DNA from 2 places in the Guptibacillus sedimenti genome. Region 2 is predicted to be linked to the other one. Evidence: predicted binding sites of a transcription regulator. Region 2 holds the regulator's gene; the other holds the start of a gene.

Region 1 (15,423 bases), 320 kb from region 2:
AAGATTAACATGATCTAAAATGGTAGTTTTGCCGTAGTTCTTCGTAACATTTGCTTCAATTGCACCTTTGGGCATGTGACCCCTCCTAAAATGAGTGATTACTCACTATATTTTATCATAAAATCACTCATTGTAAAGTGAGTAATCACTCATTTTTAAAGTAAACAAAAAAACCGCTCATACAGAGCGGTTTTTAAAAATCACTTCACTATCCCCTTGATACATATTCACCTTTAGAAGTATCAATAATGAGAATGTCTCCCTGGTTCACAAAGAACGGCACTTGAACCGTTAAACCAGTTTCAACAGTTGCAGGCTTTGTTCCTCCTGAAGCTGTATCACCTTTAATACCAGGCTCAGTTTCAGTAACAACGAGTTCAACAGTATTTGGTAATTCCACACCGATGGTTTCTTCACCATAAGTACGAATCGAAATTTCCATGTTTTCCTTCAGGAATTTTAGTTCATAATTAATTTGCTCTGTAGGAAGTTCCACTTGCTCATATGTTGTTGTATCCATAAATGTGTGCATATCTCCACTTACATAAAGATATTGCATTTTACGATTTTCAATATGAGCTTTTGAAACCTTTTCTCCAGCACGAAACGTTTTTTCTTGAATTCCACCAGTACGAAGGTTGCGTAGCTTTGTTCTTACGAAAGCTGCTCCTTTACCAGGTTTTACGTGCTGAAATTCCATTACTGTCCAGATCCCATTATCCACTTCAATTGTAAGACCAGTTTTTAAATCGTTAACAGAAATCATAAGTAGTCCCTCACTTTCATTATTCGCCGAGAATCAGCAATTCCTTTGTGGAATGAGACAATGTCTCATTTCCTGTCTCGGTGATGACTGTATCATCTTCTATTCGTACTCCGCCTTTACCAGAGAGGTAAATACCTGGTTCAACGGTAACAACCATACCCGGTTCTAACACTGTATCAGATTTTGTTGAAAGCGCTGGGCCTTCGTGTACTTCTAGACCAACACCATGCCCCAATGTATGACCAAAGTAGTCACCATAACCTTTTGCAGCAATGAGATCCCTGGATATTGCATCTGCTTCTTTGCCGCTCATTCCAGGCTTAATTTCTTCCATTGCCTTAAGCTGAGCTTCAAGAACCGTGTGGTAAACACCTTTTAGCTCTTCTCCAGGATCTCCAACAGCCACTGTACGTGTTATATCAGAACAATATCCTTTATAATAAGCGCCAAAATCAAGTGTGATTAGTTCGTTCTTTCCAATGACTTTATCACTTGCAACACCGTGGGGAAGGCTTGAGCGAATACCCGACGCAACTATAATATCAAAAGAAGATGAGGTTGCGCCATTTTTTCTCATAAAAAACTCAAGCTCGTTGGATACGTCAAGCTCTGTTATACCCGTTCTGATATAGTTTGTAATATGTTGAAAAGCAGCATCCGCTATTTCAGTAGCTTCTTTTAATATGTTTAATTCACTAGAATCTTTAATCATACGATGTTTTTCAAGAAGGCCATTGATAGGTACAAGACTAGCTTCAATTTTGGCTTCATATGCTTTAAAGACCTGGTATGTAACTTGCGTTTCTTCAAAACCTAGCTTCTTTACTCCTAGTGCATTAGCTAACTTTGCAACTTCTTCTACAATAGGACCCTTGTGTTGTACAATCTCAAAACCCTTTGCTTGCTCCTGTGCCTGATCAACATAGCGAAAGTCTGTTATAAACTTTGCTTCTTTCTCAGTTATCAGGACAACTCCTGAGCTTCCGGTGAACTGCGAAATATATCTGCGATTGCTTGCTGAAGTAATTAACATCGCATCAATATCATACTCTTTAAATGACTGACGTAGATTCTCAATACGTTCCACAACTTCGTCCTCCTTTAGAATTATAAAAATGACTGCAATGCTAGTTCATAACCCACTAATCCAAATCCTACAATTTGGCCTGTAGTGACAGGGGAAATGACAGACGTGTGTCGAAAAGGCTCTCGCTTATGTACATTTGAAATATGTACCTCTACCACTGAAACAGGAACACTAGCAATTGCATCACGGATTGCATAACTATAATGAGTGAAGGCGCCTGGATTTAGAATAATACCCGAAGCATTCTCTGCTTCATGAATCCAATCAATTAGATCGCCTTCGTGATTTGATTGACGAAAAATTACAGTTGCCTCATTTTCACTAGCTAATTGAGATAATCGCTGTTCCACATTTTCAAGCGTTTCGTTCCCATAAATGTCAGGTTCACGTTTACCCAGTCGATTTAAATTAGGTCCGTTAAGCACATAGAATGTTTTCATGCCAGTCTCCTTACTCATGACGATTCGGCAGTTCTCTCTAACTCAGATGATGCATAAAAAAAAGAGAATGTTCCATGAACATTCTACCATAGCTTCATTTGTTTGAATAGGAAGTGCCCTTTTGCTGGTTCTCATGATACTCAAATGAGATCGAATAGCCAATGAATACTCCATAGAGTAAATAGAGGCAGATAGTTGTAATAACTGTATTGCGATCTAGTTTTGTAATTGTCGGCAAGTCAATAAACATTGGATTAAGCAAGTAGAATACAATGATCCATAGTACAACCCCATAAGCAAGCCCTGCCAGCATATTATTGATTTTCACAAGCGTTATTTTATATAAAAATGCAACGAGAATGGAAACAAGTCCAATTGAAAGGATACCTATCCATTGACCTAGCTGTTCATTCTTCCACTCTCCAAGTGCCCACGGTGAAAGAATTAACGAAGGCGGTATTTTCGTGAACTTAAATAAATAAGTCAAATACCCAATAAGTCCCCAAAACAGTCCCCCCGCTATTCCGATGGTAACAATTTTTGATGTGAAAGAAAGAGGTTCTTCTTGCTTATTCTGTTCAAGCTGCTCGTTTTCTTTTGAGTCCTGCTGCTTTTCTTTTTCCATTAGATTCACCTCATACCTAGCATTTCCTACTGTACACGAAATTATTTATTAGAAAATATGTGTATTGGAGAGATTAAAATCACTAACGTTGGGGAAAATGATTATTAACATCTCCCATCTAGAGGTTTTTGCCTATTTCTTGTAGAATGGTATTAAGTACATTTAAACAAGAGTATAATCGTTTCAAAACATTCTACTTCATACTATAGGTTGGTGAGAGATATTGTCAGATACTAACAAGCCTGCATATGGCGGGCAAGCGGTTGTGGAAGGCGTCATGTTTCAGGGGAAACATACATCTATAACTGCTATTCGGCGAAAGGATGGATCGATTGATTATCTAGAAGTTCCCAAACAGCCGAAACCAATACGAACAAAACTTAAGAAGATTCCCTTCATACGCGGAGTTGTCGCAATCATTGATGCTAGTGGAAATGGGACGAAGCACTTAAATTTCTCGAGCGAGCGTTACGATGTTGATCCTTCTGAAGATGAGGAAGTCCTTGGAAAAGATGAGCCTTCTAAACTAACTCTTTTATTAGGTGCTGCTGCTATAGGCGTTATTTCTTTCGCTTTTGTGAAAACCATTTTCACCTTATTACCAGCATTAGCTGCAGCTTCACTGGAGTTTATATTTCCAGGTCACGTGGTTCAGAATTTAATAGAAGGTTTCATTAAACTGATTCTACTGCTCGGCTATATTTATTTCATTTCACTCACACCTATCGTTAAAAGAGTGTTTCAATATCATGGTGCAGAGCACAAAGTAATTAATGCTTATGAAGCTGGATTACCCATTACAATCGATAATGTCCAGAAACAATCACGACTGCATTACCGATGCGGAAGTAGCTTTATTCTTTTCACAGTCGTCATCGGAGTGTTTATTTATCTATTAGTTCCCACTGACCCTTTATGGGTCAGGTTAGTATATCGTGTTGCATTAATACCAGTTGTCCTTGGTGTCTCTTTTGAAGTTCTTCAGCTAACGAACAAAGTGAGAGACATCCCGGTTTTGAAAGGGCTTGGCTATCCAGGATTATGGGTACAGCTCCTAACGACGAAGAATCCTGATGATAAGCAAGTAGATGTAGCAATCCACTCATTTAAAGAACTACTTTCTCGAGATAAATTACGAGAGGAAGATGATTCAAGCACAAAAGTTGTGTAAAGATGAACAGGAGGTGAATCATTTGTCGCGCCGTGTTGTTCAACCTCTGATTTATTTATTAATAGGTCTTGCAGCTATTGGTTTTTTATGGAAAATACTCACAGATCCAAGCGGACTTTTCAAGCAGCTTCTTATCACTGCAGCAATTGCCGTCGTGATCATCTTTATTGCAAAAAAATTGATGGCAAAAAAAATGGGGCAACAATCAACTGCCTATCAAAGAGCTGCAAAACAATCTTCAAAATTTAAAAAGAAAAAAGCTACACCTAGAAGAAATGCCACTCACCTGCGGGTCATCCCATCTAAACGACTTACGCCTAAGAAGCGTTCATTACAAGAAGACAAGAAAGAAAATCCTTTTACGGTCATTGAAGGACGTAAAGGCAAGAAGAAAAACAGAGCTCTTTTTTAAAAAAAGCGAAGCACCGTGCTTTTAGCAAGAGTTTTCATTTGAATTTAAGTCTTTAAATAAGAAAGGATGGCTGATATTCAGCCATCCTTTCTTTGTATTTCAGGCATTTTCCGCCACGTATTGAGGAATTGAGAAGTTCGCTCCTTACCTAACATGATTAATTTCTTCTGTCCATGTCTCTCTAATTTAAATGCAGTTGTAATATCCTGATTAATCGGAATAAATACGATATTTTGAGCTTTTTGATCTTCAATGTATCGTGCATCATGAGCTCGTTTCATTGTTTCAAAGAGAGCCTGATACATGTCAACGGCATTTGATATTTTATTCTCAGGAATTTGATTAAAGTTTGCACTCAGTTGAAACCCCAGCACTGGGCGAAGCGGTTTTTTATGATCAGGCGGTTGAAAAACCCACAGTGGAAAATTACTCAATATCCCTCCGTCTACCATGTAATGTTTTTTTCCATTAATGGAATAGAGAGGCTGAGGCTTAAAAAAGAATGGCAAACTTGCACTCATACGCACTGCTTTAGCAACTGAAAATTGCTCTGGCACGAATCCATAATGGGCAAGGTCATCAGGTAATACAACAAGCCTTCCTTTCGTAATATCTGATACGATAATCTTAAGGGAACCTTCAGGCAGATCTCCAAATGTTGAAATCCCCTTCTTTTTCAATAATCCCCCCACCCAAATTTCTAGGTCCTTTCCAGAATAAAGACCAAGATTCCAATATAACATCAACCAGCGAAGAAGCGGGAACGTAAAACCTGAATTTTTCTCTAATAGCGAAGTCAAATCTGTATCAAGCAATGTGTTTTCTAACTCATGCCCGTTATACCCTGCAATGATCAGTGCAGCAATAAGAGCACCAGCACTCGTTCCAGCTGTTCTCTTAAATGAAAGCCCTTTTTTCTCCACAGCTTGAAGTGCTCCCACAAGTGCAATTCCTTTTACTCCCCCACCTGAAAACACTCCGTCAATATACACATCCCTACCTCCTTCCAACCTTATTAAAGCCTAAGCTTATAAGCTAAAATTTAGTACAGAAAAAAGATATTGTTTCATATCGATAAAGTCTTTATTGATGAAAAAAGAACAATCCAATTAAACCTCGGATTGTTCCTCGTGAGCTTCTTCATTTTTCCGCTGGACTTCCCTAAGTTCATCCACTCGTCCACTCGTTTCTTCAAAATATTGGACTAAATCTCCAATTCGATCAATAGCATCCCAACTTAAATGATGCTCGATCCCTTCAACGTCTTCGTATATGTTCTCTTCATTAACCCCGATAACACCTAGAAATTGTTCAAGCAAAGCATGGCGATCAACGAGTCGCTTGCCTAGCTTTTTCCCTTTGGGAGTAAGCATGAAGCCGCGATACTTTTCGTAAACGACATATTTACCTTTATCTAATTTTTGAATCATTTTTGTTACCGAGGAGGGATGTACCTCTAGTGCTTCCGCAATGTCTGATACGCGAGCATACCCTTTTCCGTCTATTAGTGCATAAATACGTTCAATATAATCTTCCATACTTGGAGTAGTGGCCATTGGATTCCCTCCATCTTTTATTCCATTTAAGCCAGTTAATAAAAGCATACACCATAGTATGGGCGGATACAAGGAAAGGTTCCATATGCTTTTATTAAGAGGCAAACCTTTGTGAAGTAGCTAAAGGAGATCACAAAAAGATGAAGGATAAACGTTTCCGCTTATCCTTCGCTCCCTGATCCTAAAGTCCGCACTTCAGTTGTGCACTACAATTATCACATGTATTACATCCACCGATTTCTTTTACTTGCCCTTTCCGACAGACCGGACACGTATTTCCTACTTCAGACCCGATTGTTACATCAGTTGAACGAAGGTCAGTGATTGTATCAACAAGAACAACTTGTTTCTTTTCTTGCATCCCATCCTCAAATTCAAGCTGCTCAAATGAATTATCCTCAGCTTTAAGTGTTAGAACTTGAGAATCACGGCTACCGTCTACATAAACGGTGCCTCCCTTAGCACCACCATTGTAAAGACGTTCATAAACAGCTTCTACTTGCTTTACGGAATACCCTTTTGGCGCGTTTACCGTTTTAGAGATTGAACTATCTACCCAGCGCTGAATCACACATTGCGTATCAGCATGATCTTCAGGCGCAAGTTCCATTGCGGACACAAACCATTCTGGCAACTTCTCGGGATCTGCTTCTGGATTTCTCTCGTAGTATTCTGCAAGTATGTCTGCTTTCACTTCGATAAATTTACCGAGGCGACCACTGCGGAAATAAGAGAACGAGAAGTATGGCTCAAGACCGGTAGAAACGCCAACCATCGTCCCTGTACTACCCGTAGGCGCTACAGTTAGTAGATGTGAGTTACGAATACCATAATCCATAATGCTGTCTCGTAAGTCATTCGGCATTTGTTGCATATAGCCAGTGTTAACAAAAGCTTCACGTAACCGATTTGTTTCCTCTGCTGTTTCACCTTCAAGGAATGGGAAACTGCCTTTTTCCTTAGCTAAGTCAACTGAAGCACGATAAGCCGTTGTCGCGATCGTTTCAAATATTTGATCAGTTAACTTATTGCCTTCTTCTGAACCGTACACTGTTTCGCAATAGATCAATAAATCATGAAGCCCCATTACTCCTAGACCCACACGGCGCTCACCAAGAGCTTGTTTTTCATTTTCTTTTAAGAAATAAGGCGTTGCATCAATAACGTTATCTTGCATTCTTACGCCTACTTCAACAGTTTCTTTTAATTTTTCAAAATCAACTGTTTTCGTCTCTTTATTTGCCATTTCAGCAAGGTTTACAGCCGCAAGGTTACAAACTGAATAAGGCGCTAACGGTTGCTCTCCACAAGGATTCGTTGCTACCACTTTTTGGCCATAAGATGTAGCGTTTGTTTTTTCATTAGCATTATCAATAAAGAAGATTCCTGGTTCTGCCGAATATGTTGCACAAATATTGACAAGATCCCATAGCTCTTTTGCCTGAACTTTACGATACGTTCTTACAGGGAATCCTTGTTCTTTCCAATCACGAACATCACCTGATTCATGCCAGTTCTCATTGTAGAAACTCATTTGTTCTTTCGTATAGTTTTCTACATCAGGGAAGCGCAGCTCATACTCAGCATCATTTTCGACTGCATCCATGAAATCCTTCGTAAGACAAACAGAAATATTTGCTCCAGTTAAAAAGTCTGGATTATGAACGGAATACGTACCACCAGTCGCTAATTTATCCTGTGCGTCTTGCATCACTTTTTCTTCAAAACCACCAGTACCAGGGATACTACGATAATTTAGAATGCTTTGGTACATCGATCTCTCAGCATCAGAAAGAGGCGTGAATTTTAGTTTATCTTCTGCAAGCTTTTTAATTTGCTCGTCTTTTGTGTTTTCCACAAGAAAACGAAGGATACGTGGGTTTTGCATTTTTGAAATGATGAATTCAATAATATCAGGATGCCAATCTGCAAGCATGATCATCTGTGCACCGCGACGTGATCCGCCCTGCTCTACGAGATGTGTAAGCTTTGCAATATCATCAAGCCATGAAACGGACCCCGATGACTTTCCATTAACTCCTCTTGCAAGAGTGTTCCTCGGACGAAGCGTTGAGCCATTTGTTCCTACCCCGCCTCCGCGACTCATAATTTCCATTACCTGTTTGCGGTGCTCCGAAATGCCTTCTCTTGAATCTTGTGGAAACGGCATAACATAACAATTGAAATAAGTTACTTCCGTATCTGCACCTGCGCCATATAGTACTCGTCCTGCTGGGACAAAGTTCATTGATGAAAGTTCATTATAGAAACGATCTTCCCAATATTTCTTTTCACCATCCGTTTTCTCAACATCTGCCAAGCCCCGAGCGTTCCGTCGTGCAATTTGCTCATAGTAAACTTCAAGGGGCTTCTCAATAACGTCCAATGAACGTACAATTAAGCCAGTTTCTCTCTCTTCTTCAGTATCCAGTACACCGACATAGTCTTCATGCACAGCAACAGTCGCTTTCTTTGAAGCTAGATCAAGTTTTTCAATATATCCAAGACCTCTTGCTGGGAACTTTGGATCTTCCTTAATCGTTAAGACAACAAAATCACCTTTTTGTAACGTCTTTTTTTCAGTATCTTTAAAGGCATAGCGATCCAGCATAACAAGACGACTTACACCTTTGTGGGTAAGGTGCATATCTTCTGTAATAGGATGAACCTGCGCGAACATCTCAATATCTTTATTTAACTGTGCGATGTTAATGGACCTTCTTTTTTCATTGGTTTTTATTGTCATATAAACCCCTCCGTTTCGACATTTATACATATAAGAGCAACTCTAGATGTATGTAACTGTGATAAATCGTCTTGATTAATAGTAGCACATGTCCATCATGCAGACAATCATTTTAAACCATATATAGTGTTCAGAATTCTTTACCCAATACTACATATAGTAAAACGACGGATGTTCGTTTAATTTGTCAACTTTCAAATTAAGTGAAAATACGAGATTAAACTCGATAAATCAAGGTTGAATTACAAGAACAGAGAAAAAAGAGGAATTTTGTCTATTGCACATTTATCCACATTCTGTCTTTTGGTCTTAGCCTATCTTTAAATAAAGAATGCGTTTCGTTAATGCAACAAGAATAACTTTAGAACATTTGTTCCTCTATAGTCAATAGGAAAAAGCACCCATGGCAGGTGCTCATTTACTAAAGTTCCATTCGTTACTTGCATACTTGTCCATTGCCAAATCGTTCACGTAAGCTTCTTGTTCTTCTGATAGCTCAAATGGGACTAACTCAATGTTAAGGCCTTTTTGAAATCCTTCATAAAAGGCTTTAATCGCTTCTGAAATTGATACTGGTGTATCGCGAAGTGCATTAATAGCGACCGCTTTGTTTCTGAATCCTCTTTGCATCCGTTCACGAATACGATCATTTTTAAATTTAAAGCAATCAAACAATTTATCTTCATCAATATCTAGCAAAATAGATCCATGCTGGAGGATGACACCTTTTTGGCGCGTTTGAGCACTCCCAGCCACTTTCCGTCCTTCCACGACAAGTTCATAATACGAGGGAGAATCAAAGCATACACCAGACCTCGGAGCTCTAAGTTCCTCTTTTTCTTTCTCAGTTTCAGGAACAGAGAAGTAAGCATTTAAACCAAGTTGTTGAAAACCAATCAATAGGCCTTCAGAAATAACACGGTATGCTTCCCTTACCGTAGTTGGCATATCAGGATAATCTTCAGATACAATAACGCTGTATGTAACCTCTTTATCATGAAGAACGGCTCTTCCACCTGTAGGTCTTCTTACAAAGCCCAACCCATAGTTCTCTACGGCTTCCATATTTATATCTTTTTCAATACGTTGGAAGTAACCGATTGATAGGGTTGGAGGATTCCACCCGTAAAATCGAATGACGGGAGGTATGCTCCCTTCACTGTGCCATTTCAACAACGCTTCATCTAGTGCCATGTTATATGCTGGAGAACGTTCTCCCGAATCAATAAATGCCCATTGCTTCATTATCGGTACTCCTTTATCACAGTTAATTTCTAACACCTCTCCTATTCTAGCAGAGGTGAAAATGGATGACCAATGAACACTCTCTTATTTTATAAAAGAAAGGTCGATACGTGACGGACTTTATTTCTAACCAAAATAATATTTCGCATTTAATTCGGTAACCTTCAGGTGAATTTTTTATTTATTCTTTTTTTCTTTTGCGGAAAGGGGAAAAGACGTGTAAACTTAAGGTTGTCGATTTTACTTGAAAGGGTGTAACAAACTATATGGAATGGATTATCGCATTACTCGTCGCGATCATTGTGTATGTTGTCATTACTCGCTACATACAGAAAAGGAATTTGAAAACGTTAACGGAGGAAGAATTCCGAGCGGGCTATCGTAAAGCCCAACTGATTGATGTTCGTGAACCCAACGAATTTGATAACGGCCATATTCTTGGCGCAAGAAATATTCCTGTTAGTCAACTCAAAATGCGTATTAAAGAAATTCGCAAAGACCAGCCAGTCTATATGTATGATTACAACGGAATTATTATCGCTCGTGCTGCAAGCATCCTTAGAAAGCACGGGATCAAGGACCTTTATCAGTTAAAAGGCGGCTTCAAAAAATGGGGCGGAAAAGTAAAGAAGAAGTAAAAAGCAGCTGCGTGGCAGCTGCTTTTTTATTTCCGAAAAGTATTCAATTACGCTGATAGGCAGACTACGCTTTTTGGTATCGCAATATTGGTTTTCTAGCGGCGGTCGTTTCATCCAGTCGACCAATGACAGTTGTATGAGGAGCTTCCTGAACAATTTCAGGGTTATCTTCTGCTTCTTTAGCAATCTGAAGCAGTACATCACAGAATTCATCAAGCGTTTCTTTTGATTCAGTTTCTGTAGGTTCAATCATCATACACTCTTCGACATTGATAGGGAAATAAATCGTAGGTGGATGATACCCAAAATCAAGCAAACGCTTGGCCATATCTAACGTTCGCACGCCAAGTTTCTTTTGTTTCTTACCAGAAATAACGAATTCGTGCTTACAATGCTGTTCATACGGTAAAACAAAAGCATCTTGAAGACGTCTCATCATATAATTTGCGTTCAAAACTGCGTTTTCAGATACTTGCTTTAGTCCTTCTGGCCCCATCGTACGAATGTACGAATAAGCACGGACGTTAATACCAAAGTTTCCATAATAAGGTTTCACTCGTCCAATCGATTGAGGACGATCATAGTCAAAACGATACGCATCATTTTCTTTTACAAGAACTGGTTTCGGAAGATATGGAATTAAATCTGATTTAACGCCCACAGGTCCAGAACCAGGTCCTCCTCCACCGTGTGGTCCAGTAAAGGTTTTGTGTAAATTTAAATGCACTACATCAAAGCCCATATCCCCCGGGCGAGCTGCCCCCATAATGGCATTCATATTCGCACCATCATAATAGAGTTTTCCACCGGCATCATGAATAATTGTCGCCATCTCGGTAATTTGCTCTTCAAACAGACCAAGGGTATTGGGATTTGTAAGCATAAGAGCTGCGGTGTCATGATTTACAACACGCTTTAGATCTTCAAGATCAACAAGCCCTTTATCATTTGATTTAACGGTCACTGCCTCAAAACCAGCAACGGTGGCAGAGGCGGGATTTGTACCGTGGGCAGAGTCTGGGACAATGACTTTTGTACGATTGAAATCCCCATTTGCTTCATGATAGGCACGAATCATCATTAATCCTGTCCACTCGCCATGAGCACCTGCAGCAGGTTGTAGGGTCACTTCGTCCATACCTGTTACAGCGACAAGGTTTTCCTGCAGGTTGTACATCATTTCTAGCGCACCCTGAACCGTCTCCTCTTCTTGAAGCGGATGAACAAAAGCAAAACCAGGATACCTTGCCACATCTTCGTTAATTTTTGGATTATACTTCATCGTACATGATCCAAGCGGATAAAATCCAGAATCCACCCCATGATTACGTTTCGATAAGGCGGTATAGTGACGCATTAGCTGCAGCTCCGAAACTTCTGGTAGCTCCGGTTCAGTTTTGCGATTAAATTCCTCCGGTAACCATTCATCTAAATCAATGTCAGGAACATCAAGTTCAGGAAGACTGTATGAAATACGCTCCGGTTCACTTAGCTCAAATATTAACGCCTGGTCTTTACTCATTTCGCTCCCCCCACTTCTTCTACAAACATATCAATTTCCGCTTTTGTACGATTTTCTGTTACTGCGACAAGCATGTGATTGTTAAGTTCAGGATAATCGCGACCAAGATCATACCCACCGATGATTCCTTTGGTTAATAACTTGCGATTCAATTCCTTGATTGGGCCGTTAACCTTAATAACAAATTCATTGAAATAGACGCCATTAAACACAGTCTCTACACCAGCTTCTTCAAGACGCGTTTTTGCATAATGAGCTTTTTTTATATTTTGCTCTGCCATTTTGCGTACGCCTTTCTTTCCGAGCGCGCTCATAGCAACTGAGGAAGCTAGCGCATTTAGTGCCTGGTTTGAACATATATTGGACGTTGCTTTATCCCGACGAATATGCTGTTCTCTTGCTTGTAACGTAAGTACAAAACCACGCTGTCCATTCTCATCAGTTGTTTGTCCAATCAAACGTCCTGGAACTTTCCGCATTAGTTTTTTTGTCACTGCGAAATATCCACAGTGAGGCCCCCCAAATTGAGCTGGGATACCAAACGGCTGACAATCTCCCACAACAATATCCGCACCCAACTCACCAGGTGGCGTTAAGCGGCCAAGCGCCAGTGGGTTACTTGAAACGACGAACATTGCTTTTTGCTCATGTACAAGCTTTTCAATATCTGGCAATGGTTCAAGTTGCCCGAAAAAGTTCGGATACTGAACCATCACACAAGCAGTATTTTCGTCAATTTCTTGCTTCAACTTATCTAAGTCTGTAACTCCATTGCTCGAATCGACTTCTACAACGGATAAGCGTTGCCCTCTAGCATAAGTATCAATGACGGCACGCGCTTCTGGGTGAACCGTTTTAGATACGATGATTTTTTTCTTTTTTGTTTGTCCGGCACTTAGCAGACCCGCTTCAGCTAGAGCCGTAGGACCATCGTACATCGAGGAATTCGCTACTTCCATTCCTGTTAATTCACTAATCATCGTTTGAAACTCAAAAATAGCTTGCAATTCACCTTGAGAAATTTCAGGTTGGTACGGCGTGTAGGCCGTATAAAACTCAGATCGACGAATAACGTGATCTACGACAGAAGGAATGGCATGATCATAAACGCCAGCACCGAGGAAAGACGCATTTTCCAGAGTATTCGCATTTTGGGATGATAGCTTTGACATGTAACGAATCAATTCCGATTCAAAAAGCTGCTTTTCCACCTTTAGTTCGCCTTTAAAACGAATGGCTTCTGGAATATCCTCAAAAAGATCCTGAACAGAGTCCACCCCAATCGTTTCAAGCATTTCTTTCCTGTCCTGGTCAGTCGTTGGCAAATAGCGATGTTTCATATGTTCATTTCCTCCTCAGTATCCGTTTATTTCTGACGTTTATAGAATGGTGATGGAATAACTTTTGCTTGTACACGCTTATTGCGAATTTCCACATCTAGCTCAGTATCTATTTCTGTATACTCTTTCTTAATTAGCGCAAGACCTACGTTCTTTTTTAAAGTTGGCGATTGTGTACCTGTTGTCACTTCTCCAATAAGTTGTTCCCCTTTATAAACAGAGTAGTTCGTACGAGGAATACCCCTCCCAATCATTTGAATACCAACTAGTTTTCGATCCAGACCAGTTTCACGCTGACGAAGGAGAGCAGATTTACCAATAAAATCAGCCTCTTTACTAGTTTTAACAGCAAAACCGATTCCCGCTTCAAGCGGAGAGATATCCTTCGTTAGCTCCTGTCCGTAAAGAGCCAGCTTAGCTTCAAATCTAAGAGTATCTCGAGCTCCCAATCCACAAGGTAAGATATTTTCAGGTTCACCGGCAGCTAAAATCGCCTTCCAGAGAGCAGGGGCATCTTCTGAAGCGGTATATAGTTCAAATCCATCTTCACCTGTATAACCAGTTCGAGAAACTAACGTTTTAATTCCCGCAATCTTAAGATCAGCCTGAAACTTAAAGAAACCAATTGATGAAAGATCTGTATTTGTGAGACGTTGCAGAATGACCTCCGCTTTTGGACCTTGAATCGCTAGTTGAGCCATCTCATTCGAGATATTATTAAGGGATACACCTTCAATGATGTGCTCCTGAAGCCAGTCAAAATCCTTCACGGTATTCGCTGCGTTTACGACTAATAAGTAATGTTCCTCCGAGTGTTTGTAAACGAGAAGGTCGTCTACCGTACCACCATCCTCATAGCACATCGCAGTATACTGGGCTCCATTTACTTTCAGTTTGCTAACATCATTTGTCATCATCTTCTGAAGATAATCAAGAGCTTTTTCACCTTTGACGTCAATTTCTCCCATATGAGAAACATCAAATAATCCAGCTCTTGTTCTCACAGCTTCATGCTCTTCCTTAATACTAGAAAATTGAACAGGAAGTGCCCATCCACCAAAATCAATCGTTTTAGCACCCATTGACTTATACGTTTCAAATAACGGGGTTTTCAATAACTCGCTCATCTTGTTCCCTCCTATAACATCGAAATCAAAATCGTTTCATTTAACCCTAACCAACTATGCAAACCAAACCATGTCCAGCCATTAAAAAAAGGACAGAGAAAACCCGCTGTCAGTAGCGTGTTTTCTCTGTCCTTTTGACCTGAAAGTTTCTCCTCACATTAAAGCGTGAGGATTACATCTTTGGCGGCTTAAAGAAGCTCTCTCCAGAGGTGCGTCTAACAAGAGTCTTTTTGCCTGAGAGATTCACAACTTTGCTTGCTCCTTCGGCGCTGCATCTAGCAGTCTCTCCTCTTGCCTTCATTCGCTTATTTTCAGTTTTAAGGTATTGGATTGTACGGATTGATTCATACTATTAATGCTTTCGATTTCAATCCTACCACTACCATAGGAGCGTTGGCAACAATCTTTTTAATAATAAAAGTATTTTAACTAATATATTAAACACGAACAATATTATACATTAAACTTATTTCATTCGTAAATAACAGTTTTAAAGAAAGGGTTTTCATTTTGAGGACTGAATTACAATTCGATCAAGAGTGGACAAACAACTTTCTCAAACAAATTGAAGAGGATGGACCATGGGCTAATTGGGAGCTTTTTAAACTGGCTATCGAAGCTGAACAACATCGGGCTATCCCATCGTTTAAAGGATTACAAGCTCCTACTTACCTGCCTGACTTAACACCTCACCCTTATCAACTCGAAGCTGCACGGCGAGTCGTTGAGGAGATGAATGGAAAGGCAA
Region 2 (15,423 bases):
CATCGTGGTAAAATATATGGAGCAGGCGTCTTTTGGGATGTACAGTGATCGATAAATTGCGTAATGAATGAAATGGAGGACTTCTATTGAAGAATAAGTTAGTTTTAATTGATGGAAATAGCATTGCCTATCGTGCGTTTTTTGCATTGCCGTTGTTAAATAATGATAAAGGTGTCTATACAAATGCCGTACTAGGATTTACAACGATGTTGCTGAAAATTATAGAAAATGAATCGCCAACACATATGCTCGTTGCGTTTGATGCCGGTAAAACAACGTTCCGCCATAAAACGTATACAGAGTATAAAGGTGGGCGACAGAAAACCCCTTCAGAATTAAGCGAACAGTTCCCTGTTATACGTGAAGTGCTGGACGCATTTCAAATTAAGCGATATGAAATTAAGAATTATGAAGCAGATGATATCATCGGAACCGTATCGGATCTTGCGAGTAAAGAAGATTGGGAAGTGAAAATTTATTCCGGAGACAAAGATCTTCTCCAACTTGTTTCAGATAACGTTCATGTAGCCTTAACGAAAAAAGGAATAACTGACATTGATACATATGACCCAGCCTTTCTTCGTGAAAAATATGGCCTTAGCCCAGATCAAATCATTGATATGAAGGCGCTTATGGGTGATAACTCGGACAATATTCCTGGTGTGCCTGGTGTTGGAGAGAAAACGGCTCTTAAATTATTAAAACAATTTGGCACGGTGGATGCCGTTTTTGAATCACTTGACGATGTTTCTGGTAAAAAGCTAAAAGAAAAATTGGAAGAAAATCAAGAGCAGGCCATGATGAGCAAAGAGCTTGTAACGATTTTTAAAGAAACGCCACTTGAACTAGGGATAACTGATCTAGGCTACAGCGGTTATGATCATGAAGCAGTCGCTACACTGTTTAGTGAACTTGGATTTAAGTCTCTACTTAATCGAATCGGGGGGACAGAAGTAGAAGACGAGAAAATCGATGATTTAGATTTTGAGACGATCAATGAGATAGAAGCCAAGCATCTCGCTAGTCCTTCTGCCATGATTGTGGAAGTGATGGATGAAAATTACCATAATGCCGACATACAAGGGATTTCCCTTGTAAATGAAAACGGGAATTATTTTATCCCATCAGATTTAGCTCTGCAGTCTCAATTGTTTCGAAATTTTCTAGAAGATCGTACTCAGAAGAAATGGGTTTTTGATGCGAAAAGAGCCGTTGTGGCTTTAGGTTGGAAGGGCATTTCATTAGAAGGGATTACGTTTGACTTAGTGATCGCTTCCTATCTCTTAAATCCATCGGAATCGACGCATGATCTATCGGCTATTTCAAGACGAGAAGGCTTTTCTATTGTCTCTTCTGATGAGTCCGTTTATGGAAAAGGAGCGAAACGCAAGCTTCCAGAAGTTGAAGAGTTTGCGGATCACCTTGTTCGAAAAGCCTATGCGGTATATCAATTAAAAGACAAGCTTGAAGAACAGTTAAAAAACAATGAGCAGTATGAGCTGTTCCATGACCTAGAAATGCCCCTGACGCTTGTGCTAGGTGAAATGGAAACAAAAGGTGTTTCCGTTGATACCAATTTCCTAGAAAAGATGGGCGAAGAGTTAAATGAAAAATTGAGTAAGATTGAAGCAAAGGTTTTTGAACTTGCGGGCACTGAATTTAATATTAACTCGCCTAAACAGCTTGGTGAAGTTTTATTTGAGAAGTTGGAGCTTCCGGTTATTAAGAAAACAAAAACTGGTTATTCAACGTCTGCAGATGTGCTCGAAAAGCTTGAAAGTAAACACGAGGTAATTCCGGAGATCCTCCTTTATCGTCAGCTCGGTAAATTAAATTCGACGTATATTGAAGGTTTGTTAAAAGTTATTTATTCAGATACAGGTAAAATACACACAAGGTTTAATCAAGCTTTAACACAGACTGGAAGACTCAGTTCGACTGATCCTAATTTACAAAATATACCAATTCGTCTTGAGGAAGGTCGCAAAATCAGAAAAGCGTTTATTCCATCTCGAAAAGATTGGGTCATGTTTGCGGCGGATTATTCTCAAATTGAGCTACGCGTTCTCGCACATATCGCGCAAGATAAGAATTTGATTGAGGCTTTCCAGCAAGATGAAGACATTCATACAAAAACAGCGATGAACGTTTTTAATGTAGACAAAGAAGATGTTACGTCGAATATGCGCAGACATGCGAAAGCTGTTAACTTTGGAATTGTTTATGGCATTAGTGATTATGGCTTGTCACAAAGTATCGACGTTTCGAGAAAAGAAGCGGGAGAATTTATTGACCGCTATTTAGAAAGCTTTCCAGGCGTAAAAAACTATATGGAAGACGTTGTCACAAAAGCCAAAGAAGATGGATATGTCTCAACGTTGTTACAGAGAAGAAGGTATCTACCTGAAATTAATTCACGGAATTTCAATCAGCGTGGCTTCGCTGAACGAACAGCAATGAACACACCAATACAGGGAACGGCTGCGGATATTATTAAGCTCGCCATGGTTCAAATGGAGACACGCTTAAAAGAAGAAAAGTTAGAAACACGTATGTTGCTTCAAGTACATGATGAATTGATTTTTGAGGCACCACAAGATGAGATTGAAACGTTAAAACGTATCGTACCTGAAGTAATGGAATCTGCAATCAAACTTGACGTTCCACTGAAAGTTGATTATGAGTATGGCTCCACCTGGTATGATGCGAAGTAGGCATCAAAGGAGAGGGAAATATGCCTGAATTACCAGAAGTAGAAACGGTTAAACGAACACTAGAAGATTTGGTTGTAGGGAAGAAGGTCACAAATGTTGTTGTAAAGTGGCCTAAAATTATTAAGAAACCAGATGATGTTGAAGCCTTCAAAATGAAAGTGATTGGTCAGACTTTTACAGGTGTTGAAAGAAGAGGGAAGTTTTTAAAACTGATTCTTGAAGACGATGTAATCGTCTCTCACCTTCGTATGGAAGGGAAATATAAGTTATCTGCTATCGATGAACAATTTGATCATCATACGCATGTGTTTTTTACGTTCGAAGATGGAACGGAGCTTCGTTATCATGACGTGCGGAAGTTTGGTACGATGCATCTTTTTCCTATTGGATTAGAGGAAAATGAGTTACCACTTGTGCAGCTGGGCCATGAACCTTTTTCAGACCAATTTACCTCTGAAGTATTACAAAAAGGATTTCAAAAAACGTCTCGAAAAGTAAAAACAGTGTTGTTAGATCAAACCCTCGTTGTTGGACTTGGGAATATTTATGTCGATGAAGCGCTGTTTAAAGCTAGAATACACCCTGAGCGAATCGCGTCGACGCTTACAAATAGAGAAATTGAAACACTTAGAGAACAGATCGTTCATACGTTATCTGATGCTGTGAATAAAGGCGGTAGTACAATCCGTTCTTATGTAAACAGTCAGGGGAAAGTAGGCACTTATCAGGATAATCTCTTTGTCTATGGACGCGTCGGTGAGGGATGTAAAAACTGTCAAACTGAGCTCGAGAAAATAGTTGTTGGAGGAAGAGGAACAACGTTTTGTCCGCTATGTCAGGTGAATGAGTAAGTCGTAGCGTTGGATGGGCTCCTTTCATATACTATTTAAGATTTTAGTATGGAAGGAGCTCGCCTATGTACTGGGTTTCTCTTTTTTTCTTAGCATTTGCCGTAAGCGTAGATGGATTTGGAGTTGGCTTAACGTATGGCCTCAGAAGGATGAAAATTCCTTTTAAGTCGATTCTTATCATTTCGATTTGTTCGGCGATCTCCATGTTAATCGCAATGGGTTTTGGCTCACTTTTACAGTTATGGATTTCAGATATAGTAGCTCAGCGAATTGGTGGCGGCATTCTTATTGCGCTAGGTGGATGGGTATTGTATCAAATGATTCGTAACAACAAAGAGGTTGAAAAAACGGTTTCTGAGCGAATTCTTCTTCATTATGAAATACGCTCGCTCGGGGTGGTTATCAGCATTTTGAGAAAACCGACAACGGCAGACTTTGATGATTCTGGTACAATTACAGGTATTGAAGCAATTATGCTCGGTGCCGCATTGTCTCTTGATGCATTTGGAGCAGGCATAGGTGCGTCAATGGTTGGTTTTCCTCCTATTGAAACGTCACTTTTGATTGCTTGTATGAGTTCGCTGTTTTTGCTCTTAGGATTAAAGTTCGGAAACCTTACTTCAAACATTAAATGGATGGATAAACTATCACTCTTACCGGGATGCCTACTCATTATCTTAGGATTCCTTAGAATGTAGTGAAAGGAGGGTGACGATGGATATTGGACTTACCGGTGGAATCGCTAGTGGAAAAAGTACTGTAGCAGAGATGATTCGCCGCTATGACCTACCAATCATTGATGCAGACGTAATGGCAAGAAAAGTAGTTGAACCTGGTGAGCCAGCACTTCAAGACATCTTTCGATTATTTGGAGATGACATGAAAGCAGAAGATGGCGGGCTTGATCGGAAGAAGTTAGGAGCTGTCATTTTTAAAGATGAGGAAAAACGTAAAGTATTAAATCGTATTCTTCATCCTGCAATTCGGAAAGGAATGCTTGATCAAGCAGCAGCTCTAAAAGAACAGGGAAGCGTGCATATTGTTTTCGATATTCCGCTTTTATTTGAAAGTCAGCTAACTCATATGGTTGATCAAACCCTTCTCGTGTATGTCGATGCAAAAACCCAGCTATCGAGATTAGTTGAAAGGGATGGGAGTACGGAAGAAGAGGCTTTCGATCGTATCCAATCGCAAATGCCTATTGAAGAAAAGAAAGAACTGGCTGATGATGTGATTGATAACACGGGAACACGTGAAGAAACGGAAGAACAACTTAACAACATTCTAAAAAAATGGGGAATAATATAAACAAAAACACGTCTGAAAACGACGTGTTTTTTGTTTTTTAATCGTCATGCGCTTAGAGAAAGACGTTCTACAAAAATAGTGTAAATTAATCTTTTCATTTGCATATTATATGTTATACTAATTTTGTGATAGGGGAAATAAGTATAACACATATGTGGCGGGAGGAACGCTGAATGAAATCAAGAGTAGCAATTAATGGCTTTGGAAGAATTGGGCGAATGGTATTTAGAAAGGCAATAATGGAAGATAGTTTGGAAGTTGTAGCAATTAACGCTAGCTATCCGCCTGAAACGCTCAGCCATTTAATTAAATATGATAGCATTCACGGTACATTTGATGGAGAGGTTACACCAATTGAGAATGGGATAAAGATTAACAATAAAAAAGTGGTTGTTTTAAATAATCGTGATCCAAAAACTCTTCCATGGAAAGAGATGGGAATCGACATTGTAATTGAAGCTACTGGCAAGTTTCGTACGAGAGAAGAAGCCGGTTATCATATTGATGCAGGAGCTACGAAAGTAATCATTACAGCACCTGGTAAGAATGAAGATCTTACAATTGTGATGGGCATTAATGAAAGCGAATACAATGATCAGAAACATCATGTTTTATCAAATGCATCTTGTACAACCAATTGTCTGGCTCCGGTTGTTCAAGTGCTTGATAAGTCCTTTGGAATTGTTTCGGGTATGATGACAACAGTTCATGCATATACGAATGATCAGAAAAACATCGATAATCCGCATAAAGATTTAAGAAGAGCACGTGCCTGTGGCCAATCAATTATTCCAACGTCGACAGGTGCAGCTAAAGCGATTTCAAAAGTATTGCCTCATTTAGAAGGGAAACTTAACGGAATGTCGCTTCGCGTACCGACACCAAATGTGTCATTAGTCGACCTTGTGGTTGATCTTAAGAAAGAAGTGACCATTGATGAAGTTAATGATGCTTTAAAAGCTGCTTCTGAAGGGCCCCTAAGAGGTATTCTTGCTTACTCTGATGAACCATTAGTATCAATTGACTACAATGGTAATGCTCATTCTTCTATAGTAGATGGACTATCGACAATGGTCGTTGAAAATAAAAAAGTAAAGGTACTTGCCTGGTATGACAATGAGTGGGGATATTCTTGTCGAGTCGTGGATATGGCAAAGTACGTAGGTGAACGAATTCCTGAGAAATTGAAAGTGAGCGTATAGATTGAAAAGGAAAGAAGTAGGAGCAATCCTGCTTCTTTTTTTTGAGGTTAACTAAAGCGCGAAAATAACTTCAAGATACAGGATATTTCTCGTCCATTTTGGATATATTTTTATTATTGCCGCTCTACTCGCTTTGTAAAAGTGAGTGGAGAGAAGAAAGGTTTGCATTTAATTTATTCTTGCAAATCTATTTTAAAAGCCTTATACTATTTTTCGTGAACTTCTTTTATAGCAATTTGGCATTGAAAACTACTTAAAGGGTTAGGACCTCATCGGACTAACTTTCCCCCGTGGTGGATTTTCAATACCGCATGCTTTAGGCATGAGTAAAAATAAAGGGGGAATTTTGCTATGGATACAATGGGACGTCACGTCATTGCTGAACTATGGGGCTGTGACACTGAAAAATTAAACAACATGAAATTTATCGAAGAAACGTTTGTTGAAGCTGCTCTTAAGTCTGGTGCAGAGGTTCGAGAAGTAGCATTTCATAAATTTGCACCTCAGGGTGTAAGTGGTGTTGTGATTATTTCTGAATCACATTTAACAATTCACAGTTTCCCGGAGCATGGTTATGCAAGTATTGATGTGTATACTTGTGGTGATCTTGATCCAAACGTAGCTGCAAACTACATTGCGGATGCACTTGGAGCGGATACGCGTGAGAACATCGAACTTCCACGAGGCATGGGACCTGTAAAACCTAAAGTTAGAGAAGAACAGTCAGCGTTTACTTCATAATAATAATACTTCGATTAAAAGGGCACCCTGGGGGCCCTTTTTTAGTTTAGCTAAGAAATTTATTAGCTTGTGATGATTGGCGATTCAGCGCGACCTCATTGATTTATCAGTCATTTATTGCTATTCTTAAAAAAAATAGAGGAGGACTAGGGGTGGGAATAAAAGAGTTTTTTAGCAATCGTTCTGAAACAGGGGAAAGGCATCAAAATCCTACATTGAAAACGCATTATTTTAAAGCGACAAAGGAACAGGCTTTTACAGAAGCGAAAGCGATTCTTCAAAAACACTACAAAGGTGAAATCGTGACCAATTCACCCGAACGTGGAGAGTTTGTATTTCAAGTGAAAGCTCCTAAAAAAGCGTTAATTGTAGTAACGGTCGTGACCGTGCGCGGTTATAAAACAGCGGTAGATTTTTCCGTTTCGACAGAAACACCACTACCTGTAGATTTTGGTTTTAGTAAAAAGGTAATTGAAACGATTTATTCAGATTTGAAGAAAAAGCTAACGTTGATTGGAACAGGCATTTCAGAGCAAATATAGTAGGATGTGTGTCGTCGCACATTTTATGCTAAAATAAGAGATAGAAATCTTGTTCGTTTAGTGGAGATGATCTAATGCGCTGTCCCAACTGCAATCATAATGGTACAAGAGTGCTTGACTCCAGACCGGTTCATGAAGGCCGATCGATACGCAGGCGCCGCGAATGTGAATCGTGTACCTATCGATTTACAACGTTTGAAACAGTTGAAGAAATACCGCTTATTGTCGTGAAAAAAGATGGAGCTAGGGAAGAGTTTAGCCGGGAAAAAATTCTCAGAGGTTTAATTAAAGCCTGCGAGAAAAGACCCGTGCCGCTCGAAAAACTTGAAACCATCGTAAATGAAATAGAACGGGACCTTCGTAATCAGGGAGCTTCCGAGATCAGTAGTGATACTGTCGGTGAGCTTGTGATGGATCAACTGGCAAAAGTTGACGAAGTGGCTTACGTTCGATTTGCTTCCGTTTATCGTCAGTTTAAAGATATCAATGTTTTTATTCGTGAGCTTAAAGAATTAATTAACAGAGCAGAGTAAGGAAAAGGAGCTTAGTGTAAGCTCTTTTTTTGTACGTTAATAAGACAAATGCCATGATGAGTCAAGACCTTGCTATGTCTCAGGCTATCAGTTAGTTAGAAAAATCTATGAAGGAATATAAAGGTGAAGCATATGCATTGGAAAGAACTTCTTCCTGTTGATACGCTTCAAATTGAGGCGTTCGGGTTATTGCATGAGTATGATAGGAATGTCCTTACCCTGTTGTACCAGCCTCTAATTGGTGCAGGGGCCTACAGTCTCTATATGACGATGTGGAGCGCCCATGAGCAACAGGACAGTCTTGTTACAAAAATGACTCATCATCATTTATTACTGATGATGAGATGGGATACAAAAAAACTACTTGAAGAGCGACGAAAGCTAGAGGGGATCGGCTTATTAAAAACTTTCCTCAAAAACGGAGAAGATCCGAGACACTTTACTTACGAGCTTCAGCCACCGCTAACACCTGATCGTTTTTTTAATGACGGTGTTTTAAATATTTATTTGTTCAATCGATTAGGGCGTAATCGATACCAGGATTTAAAGAAGTATTTCTCTGATGAAAAGCCAGATTTGTCAGAATATAAAGATATGACTGCTTCGTTTAACGAAGTATACGATTCCCTGCATCCTTCTGAGATGACGGCAAGTTATGAGGAAGAAGATGATGTTCGAGAGATCGCAAGTCGAAATGATAATAAGGGTCTTGTTTTCACTTCATCTGAATTTGACTTTGATGTGATGAAACAGCACATTTCTGATATGATTGTAACAGAGAAAATGTTTACTGATTCGGTTAAGAAAACAATTGAGCGACTTGCTTTTGTCTATAAGATTGAGCCTTATGAAATGGGGCGAATCGTGGAACAGGCGGCCATTCATCATGATGAGCTATCAGATGATCTTCTCCGAAAAGAAGTAAGCAGCTGGTTTGCTCTTGAAAATCGAGGAAAGGTACCTGCTCTTCAATATAGGAGACAGCCTGCTGCATTGCAAGAATTCCATACAAAAGAGCCTGTAACGGAAGAGGAGAAGGCCGCTCAGCGTTATGAGCAAATGACACCTTATGATATTCTCCAACGTGCGGCAGAAGGTGGTAAGCCATCAGAAGCAGATATGAAGCTTGTCGAGCGTATTATGGATGAACAGAAGCTAACTCCTGGTGTAATGAACGTTCTTCTTGATTTTATTATTGAAACACAAGATAAAAAACTCTCGAAAAACTACGTAGAAAAATTTGCGAGTCACTGGGCAAGAGCCAGGGTAAAGACAGTGAGAGAAGCCATGGATCTTGCCATAAAAGAACTACAGCAGCCCAAGAAAAAGGCGAATCCAGCATCTCGAGGAAAGGGAAGTTCTACAGCTCGAAAAGACAAAGTTCCTGAATGGATATCGGATCAAAAAGAACCCGATATGTCTCATGAAGAGCGCTCAGAAAAACAAGATCAGCTCAAAAAAATGCTAAGCAAATACAAAAAATAAAGCGGGGTGAAATGTATGGAGTCCATCCAAGAATCGTTTAATAAAATGCCGGGTAACAAGAAGTTCCAACAGCAATATCAAGAAATGAAAAAAGCGATCATGGCAGATGAAGATATTCAAGCATTTATTGAGGAACAAGATGAAGTCGATGAAAAAATGATTGATCGAAGTCTTGCAAGATTGTATGAATTTACGACTCAGTCTAAACGGTGTGAGGGGTGCCCGGGGCTCTCCAACTGTATTAATATGATGCAAGGGTACGAGCCGGAGTTATTTCTTAATCGTTCAGTCATCGATATTCGTTATAATCGCTGTCCAACAAGGATTGAAGAAGATAAGAATAAGAAGCGTAATGAAATGATTCAGAGCTACTATATTCCAAAAGAAATTCTTGAAGCGACATTTGCGGATTTGGATGATGAAGATCCTGTGCGAATTGAAGCGATTGGTACAGCTATTCAATACGTCGAGGACTTTGTTCCGGGTGAAACGAAGAAAGGGCTCTATATTCATGGTGGTTTTGGTGTTGGCAAAACATTTATTCTAGGGGCAATTGCAAATCAGTTAGCGAAGGAAAAAGGCGTTCGTTCGCAGTTTATTTATACGCCTGATTTCTTTCGACAAATGAAGAGTGCCATACAAGATCAATCGATTGATGAAAAGCTAAATTACTTAAAAGAGACTCCTTTATTAATCCTTGATGATATTGGGGCTGAAAATATTTCGAGTTGGGTACGGGATGACATACTTGGTGCTCTGCTCCAATATCGCATGACAGAAGGATTACCAACCCTTTATTCTTCTAATCTAGATTATTCCTTGTTAGAGGAGCATCTCGCTTACTCTCATAAAAGTGGAATTGAAGAAACAAAAGCGAAGCGAATCATGGAAAGAATAAAGCATTTTACCACCCCAGTCTTTTTACAGGGGAAAAATAGACGAGTCTAAAGTCTTCCTTAGGGAAGGCTTTTTTATTGTTCTATACATCATTTCCAATCTGGAGCCATATAGATTTTAGTAAGAAGGTGGACAGGGGGGGGGATATATTGGTTTCAATAACATTTGATCAAAAAGAAGATTTTCAATTTGTTTATGAATATTTGATAAAGGATAGGAACGTTCAACAAAAAGTCTCCGTTAATGAAGAGGAATTAACGCTCTCTGTACAAGTGGAACCATATAATGCAAAGTTGTGTTATCACATCTCCAAATGCATCGTCCGCTGTGTTAGCACCATCTATGAGAAGCGATGGATGAAACAAATATTAACAACAAAATATTACTATCAAGATAAAGATGAAATTGGCGAAATTACAGCAATTGCAAAAAGTATTGGAGAGGGAGACAAAGAAGAACTCCCTCGCTCTGATCGCTACACAAAGCGGGTTGATTTATTGCATCGATCAACGTTTTCTTGTATTGAACAGGGCGGAACGATCTTATTTGACTCTTATTTACGGTTTCGAACCGGTCCTTATCGAGCTCTGTTAACTGAGCTAATTGGCGAAGCGATTGACGAGTATAAACTTGAGCAAGAATATCAGAATTTTATTGAAGCATTAAGGCTTCTTCTTAAATCAAGAGAGGCTCTCCAAGAAAAAGTTGTGCTTGTTTTTGATGGTAGCTACCGATTATATGATCTAAGTGGTCATAAGCTTAATGGGATTCATGAAACACTTGATAACATTCCAAATGGACTTTCTTTGGAAGAAATAGATTCTGAAATACTTTTGCCGCTTCTGATTCTTGCTCCTAAAGAAATTTATTTATATACAGAAGACACGGAAGAAGGGTTGGCTCAAACCATTCGTAATGTTTTTGAAGAACGACTATGTTTTTTTCCGTTGTCACGGGTTAAAAACTTTTTTTCTGGCAATCATTAAAATAAGCTTGATTTTCATAAGTACACTACTTATAATACCTACATACACGCATATACGTTATTGTTACGATAAGGACATGAGATGTTCTGTCTGCTTTAAGAGAGGGAAGGATTGGTGTGAACTTCCTAGCGAGACAAGCATTCTTACCACCTTTGAACTCTACCCTGGAAATAGGGTAGCGTTTCTGCTACGTTACAGCAATCTGAGCCGTATAGGATTTTCTCTATATGGGAAGCAGGGTGGAACCACGAGATAAAACACTCGTCCCTTTTTGGGATGAGTGTTTTTTTATATGCAAAAAGGAGTGAAGAAGCATGGCTGAAATGGTAAAGATTACGTTCCCAGATGGTTCTGTGAAAGAATTTAATAAAGGAACAACAACTGAAGAGATTGCAAGCTCAATTAGTCCGGGCTTAAAGAAAAAAGCTCTTGCAGGAAAGGTGAATGGCGTTCTTTTCGATTTGCGTCGTGAAATTGAAGAAGATGCATCGATTGAAATCGTAACACAAGAAAGTGAAGACGGACTTGAAGTTCTTCGCCATAGTACGGCTCATTTAATGGCTCAAGCGATTAAGCGTCTCTATGGTGATGTGAAACTTGGCGTTGGCCCAGTCATTGATAGTGGATTCTATTACGATATTGATTGCCCTGTATCAATTACACCTGAAGATCTTCCGAAAATCGAAAAAGAAATGAAAAAAATTATTAATGAAAATCTTGAAGTGAAGCGTATTGTTGTCAGTCGTGCTGAAGCAGAGAAAATGTTTAAGGAAATTGGCGATGATCTTAAGTTAGAATTGCTTGAAGCGATACCTGACGATGAACAGGTGACAATTTATGAACAAGGCGAATTCTTTGATCTTTGTCGTGGGCCACATGTTCCTTCAACTAGTAAGATCAAAGCCTTTAAACTACTATCGATTGCAGGTGCGTACTGGCGTGGAGATAGCGAAAATCAAATGCTACAACGCATTTATGGTACAGCATTTCCCAAGCAGTCCCAGGTTGAAGAGTACCTTCGTCTTTTAGAAGAAGCGAAAGAGCGCGATCACCGTAAACTTGGTAAAGAGCTAAAGCTATTTACGATTTCTCAAGAAGTTGGACAAGGGCTCCCAATCTGGTTGCCAAGAGGAGCGACGATTCGCCGTACGATTGAACGATACATTGTTGACCTCGAGGAACGTCTTGGTTATAACCATGTTTATACACCTCACCTTGCGAACGTGGAGCTTTATAAAACAAGTGGTCATTGGGATCACTACCAAGACGATATGTATCCACCAATGAAAATGGATGAAACAGAAGAATTGGTTCTTCGTCCAATGAACTGTCCCCACCATATGATGATTTACAAAAATGATCTGAAAAGCTACCGCAGTCTTCCGTATCGTGTGGCTGAGCTAGGAACAATGCACCGCTATGAAATGTCTGGTGCCCTAGCAGGACTTCAGCGCGTACGTTCAATGACGTTAAATGATGCTCATATTTTCTGTCGTCCAGATCAGATTAAGCAAGAATTTATTGAAGTTGTCGAGCTGATTCAGGAAGTTTATAAAGACTTCAATATTAGTGATTATTCATTCCGTCTTTCTTATCGTGACCCAGCTGATAAGAAAAAGTATATCGACAATGACGAAATGTGGGAAAAAGCACAAAAAATGCTGAAAGAAGCAATGGATGATCTTAACGTTGAATATGTAGAAGCAGAAGGCGAAGCGGCATTTTATGGTCCGAAATTAGATGTTCAAGTGAAAACTGCATTAGGTAAAGAGGAGACTCTTTCGACTGTCCAACTTGATTTCCTTCTTCCAGAACGATTTGATCTTTCTTACATCGGTGAAGATGGTAACCATCATCGTCCAGTCGTCATTCACCGAGGTGTCGTTTCTACAATGGAACGCTTTGTAGCCTTCTTGATTGAAGAATATAAAGGGGCATTTCCAACATGGCTTGCTCCAATTCAGGCAGAAATTATTCCTGTATCGGAAGTACACCTGGAATATGCGAAGAGTGTTCAGAAAAAACTTCAACGCGCTGGAATTCGAGTTGAAGTAGACGAACGCAACGAAAAGATTGGGTACAAAATTCGTGAAGCACAAATGCAGAAAATCCCTTATATGCTCGTAGTAGGGGATAAAGAAGTTGAAGGTGAAGCGGTTAATGTTCGTCGCTACAGCCAGCAGGATTCTGAGACTGTTTCTCTAAACGAATTTACTGCTCGAATAGAAGAAGAAATTAAAGACAAAAAGTAACGAAAAGCCGGCGTAAATGCCGGCTTTATTTTATAAGATGAAACAAATATACAAAAAACACTTGTCACAAAGAGAAAGATTCGTTATGATAATCAAGTGCACTTCGAACGAATCTTATCACCTTGACATAAATTTGGTCAGCATGGTATACTGTCTTAGGTAATTAAATATCGGAAACAAAGCAAGCAGAAGCGCCCGCTTCTCACCTGATTGACGCCATAATTGGTAGTTTGCAGGTACACTGTTCTTATAATTGTGTAATGTGTGGGTGTCGTATGCGCCGACGCTTTTTTTATGCTTTGAACCGGATATAAACCATTTAATGACATCATGTGAGATGATCATCATCGAACAATAACCATGGAGGTGGCTGATTATTAGTAGAGATATGAACGTCAATGAGGGCATTCGTGCTCGGGAAGTACGTCTAGTTGGTGCAGACGGAAACCAAATTGGTGTGAAATCCAAAAATGAGGCATTAGATATGGCTCGTAATGCAAATCTTGATCTTGTGATGGTTGCTCCAAACGCGAAACCTCCTGTTTGTCGCATTATGGACTACGGAAAGTTCCGCTATGAGCAGCAGAAGAAAGAGAAAGAAGCGCGTAAGAAACAAAAGATTATTACCGTTAAAGAAGTTCGCTTGAGCCCGAATATTGAAGAACACGACTTCAATACGAAACTTCGTAATGCACGTAAGTTTCTTGAAAAAGGTGACAAAGTGAAAGCATCGATCCGTTTCCGCGGACGTATGATTACACACTCTGATATCGGTAAAAAGGTGCTTGAGCACCTAGCAGAAGATTGCAAAGATATTGCAACTGTTGAGTCCAAACCAAAAATGGAAGGACGCAGCATGTTCCTAATCTTGGCACCTATCGCAGAAAAGTAATTCTTGAAGGAGGAACTCACTCATGCCAAAAATGAAATCTCACCGTGGAGCTTCAAAACGGTTTAAGAAAACTGGATCAGGTAAACTTAAGCGCAGCCGTGCTTACACTAGCCATATGTTCGGTAACAAGTCTCAAAAGCAGAAGCGTAAGCTTCGTAAAGCTTCTCTTGTTTCCGCAGGTGACTTCAAGCGCATTAAGACTTTAATCTACAACAAGAAGTAATCGGTTTTCATATTATTTAGACACAGAAATTAGGAGGGGTTTAGTATGCCAAGAGTAAAAGGTGGCTACGTAACACGTCGCAGACGTAAAAGAACGTTAAAACTCGCAAAAGGATATTACGGATCGAAGTCTTTGCTTTTCAAAGTTGCTAATCAGCAAGTTATGAAATCAAACATGTACGCTTACCGTGACCGTCGTCAGAAAAAACGCGACTTCCGTAAGCTTTGGATCACTCGTATCAACGCGGCAGCTCGTTTGAACGGACTTTCTTACAGCCGTTTGATGTTTGGTCTTAAAACAGCTGGTATCGACATCAACCGTAAAATGCTTGCTGAGCTAGCAGTTAACGACGAAAAAGCGTTCGCTGAACTAGCATCAAAAGCAAAAGAAAACTTGAAATAAGTTCTCAAAAACCATTCTCACACGTTGAGGATGGTTTTTTTGTAGAAAGCTTTAAGTTAGGAGGAAATGTGAAGTGAACGGTCTTATTATATTTTTTATTTATTTGGTTCTTATTAATAGTGGAAGTTTCATTATAATGGGAGTAGACAAACGAAGAGCAAAAAAGAGAGGTCGAAGGATTTCAGAAAAGACGTTGTGGCTTTTTATTGTAATTGGAGGGAGTATCGGAGGGTATTTTGGTATGAAACGGTTTAGACATAAAACGAAGCATTCTCAATTTGTTTACGGCATTCCTGCTGTTATGATTGTACATATCCTTTTGATAAGCGGTTCTATATACTTGAATAAGTAAAATGATAAAACGCAGCATATGCTGCGTTTTTTTGCGTTTAAGA

The links. The regulator NrdR, encoded in region 2, represses ribonucleotide reductase genes. The targets are predictions, from matches to a motif close to AACACNATATATNGTGTT.
Region 1: the regulator NrdR is predicted to act here: its motif matches at 8,917-8,934, upstream of PQ578_RS07395 (vitamin B12-dependent ribonucleotide reductase).

What each region holds. Positions count from the first base shown of each region.
Region 1 covers NZ_JAQQWV010000001.1:1,490,077-1,505,499, reverse strand. Annotated here, with positions in the region: gene PQ578_RS07440 (ABC transporter ATP-binding protein) at 1-75, opposite strand, end outside; gene efp (elongation factor P) at 209-766, opposite strand; gene PQ578_RS07430 (M24 family metallopeptidase) at 786-1,853, opposite strand; gene aroQ (type II 3-dehydroquinate dehydratase) at 1,874-2,293, opposite strand; gene PQ578_RS07420 (YqhR family membrane protein) at 2,388-2,918, opposite strand; gene PQ578_RS07415 (DUF1385 domain-containing protein) at 3,142-4,089, shown strand; gene PQ578_RS07410 (SA1362 family protein) at 4,064-4,501, shown strand; gene PQ578_RS07405 (patatin-like phospholipase family protein) at 4,579-5,493, opposite strand; gene mntR (transcriptional regulator MntR) at 5,611-6,057, opposite strand; gene PQ578_RS07395 (vitamin B12-dependent ribonucleotide reductase) at 6,239-8,803, opposite strand; gene PQ578_RS07390 (lipoate--protein ligase family protein) at 9,218-10,048, opposite strand; gene PQ578_RS07385 (rhodanese-like domain-containing protein) at 10,315-10,686, shown strand; gene gcvPB (aminomethyl-transferring glycine dehydrogenase subunit GcvPB) at 10,751-12,208, opposite strand; gene gcvPA (aminomethyl-transferring glycine dehydrogenase subunit GcvPA) at 12,205-13,548, opposite strand; gene gcvT (glycine cleavage system aminomethyltransferase GcvT) at 13,575-14,675, opposite strand; glycine riboswitch at 14,888-14,976, opposite strand; gene PQ578_RS07365 (DEAD/DEAH box helicase) at 15,186-15,423, shown strand, end outside.
Region 2 covers NZ_JAQQWV010000001.1:1,167,635-1,183,057, forward strand. Annotated here, with positions in the region: gene polA (DNA polymerase I) at 87-2,714, shown strand; gene mutM (DNA-formamidopyrimidine glycosylase) at 2,735-3,565, shown strand; gene ytaF (sporulation membrane protein YtaF) at 3,631-4,263, shown strand; gene coaE (dephospho-CoA kinase) at 4,274-4,873, shown strand; gene PQ578_RS05680 (glyceraldehyde-3-phosphate dehydrogenase) at 5,047-6,075, shown strand; gene speD (adenosylmethionine decarboxylase) at 6,427-6,816, shown strand; gene PQ578_RS05690 (cytosolic protein) at 6,969-7,358, shown strand; gene nrdR (transcriptional regulator NrdR) at 7,433-7,891, shown strand; gene PQ578_RS05700 (replication initiation and membrane attachment family protein) at 8,024-9,376, shown strand; gene dnaI (primosomal protein DnaI) at 9,392-10,324, shown strand; gene PQ578_RS05710 (putative sporulation protein YtxC) at 10,423-11,259, shown strand; T-box leader at 11,316-11,531, shown strand; gene thrS (threonine--tRNA ligase) at 11,574-13,511, shown strand; ribosomal protein L20 leader region at 13,689-13,810, shown strand; gene infC (translation initiation factor IF-3) at 13,900-14,403, shown strand; gene rpmI (50S ribosomal protein L35) at 14,426-14,626, shown strand; gene rplT (50S ribosomal protein L20) at 14,672-15,028, shown strand; gene PQ578_RS05735 (DUF1294 domain-containing protein) at 15,102-15,380, shown strand; gene PQ578_RS05740 (cytochrome d ubiquinol oxidase subunit II) at 15,418-15,423, opposite strand, start outside.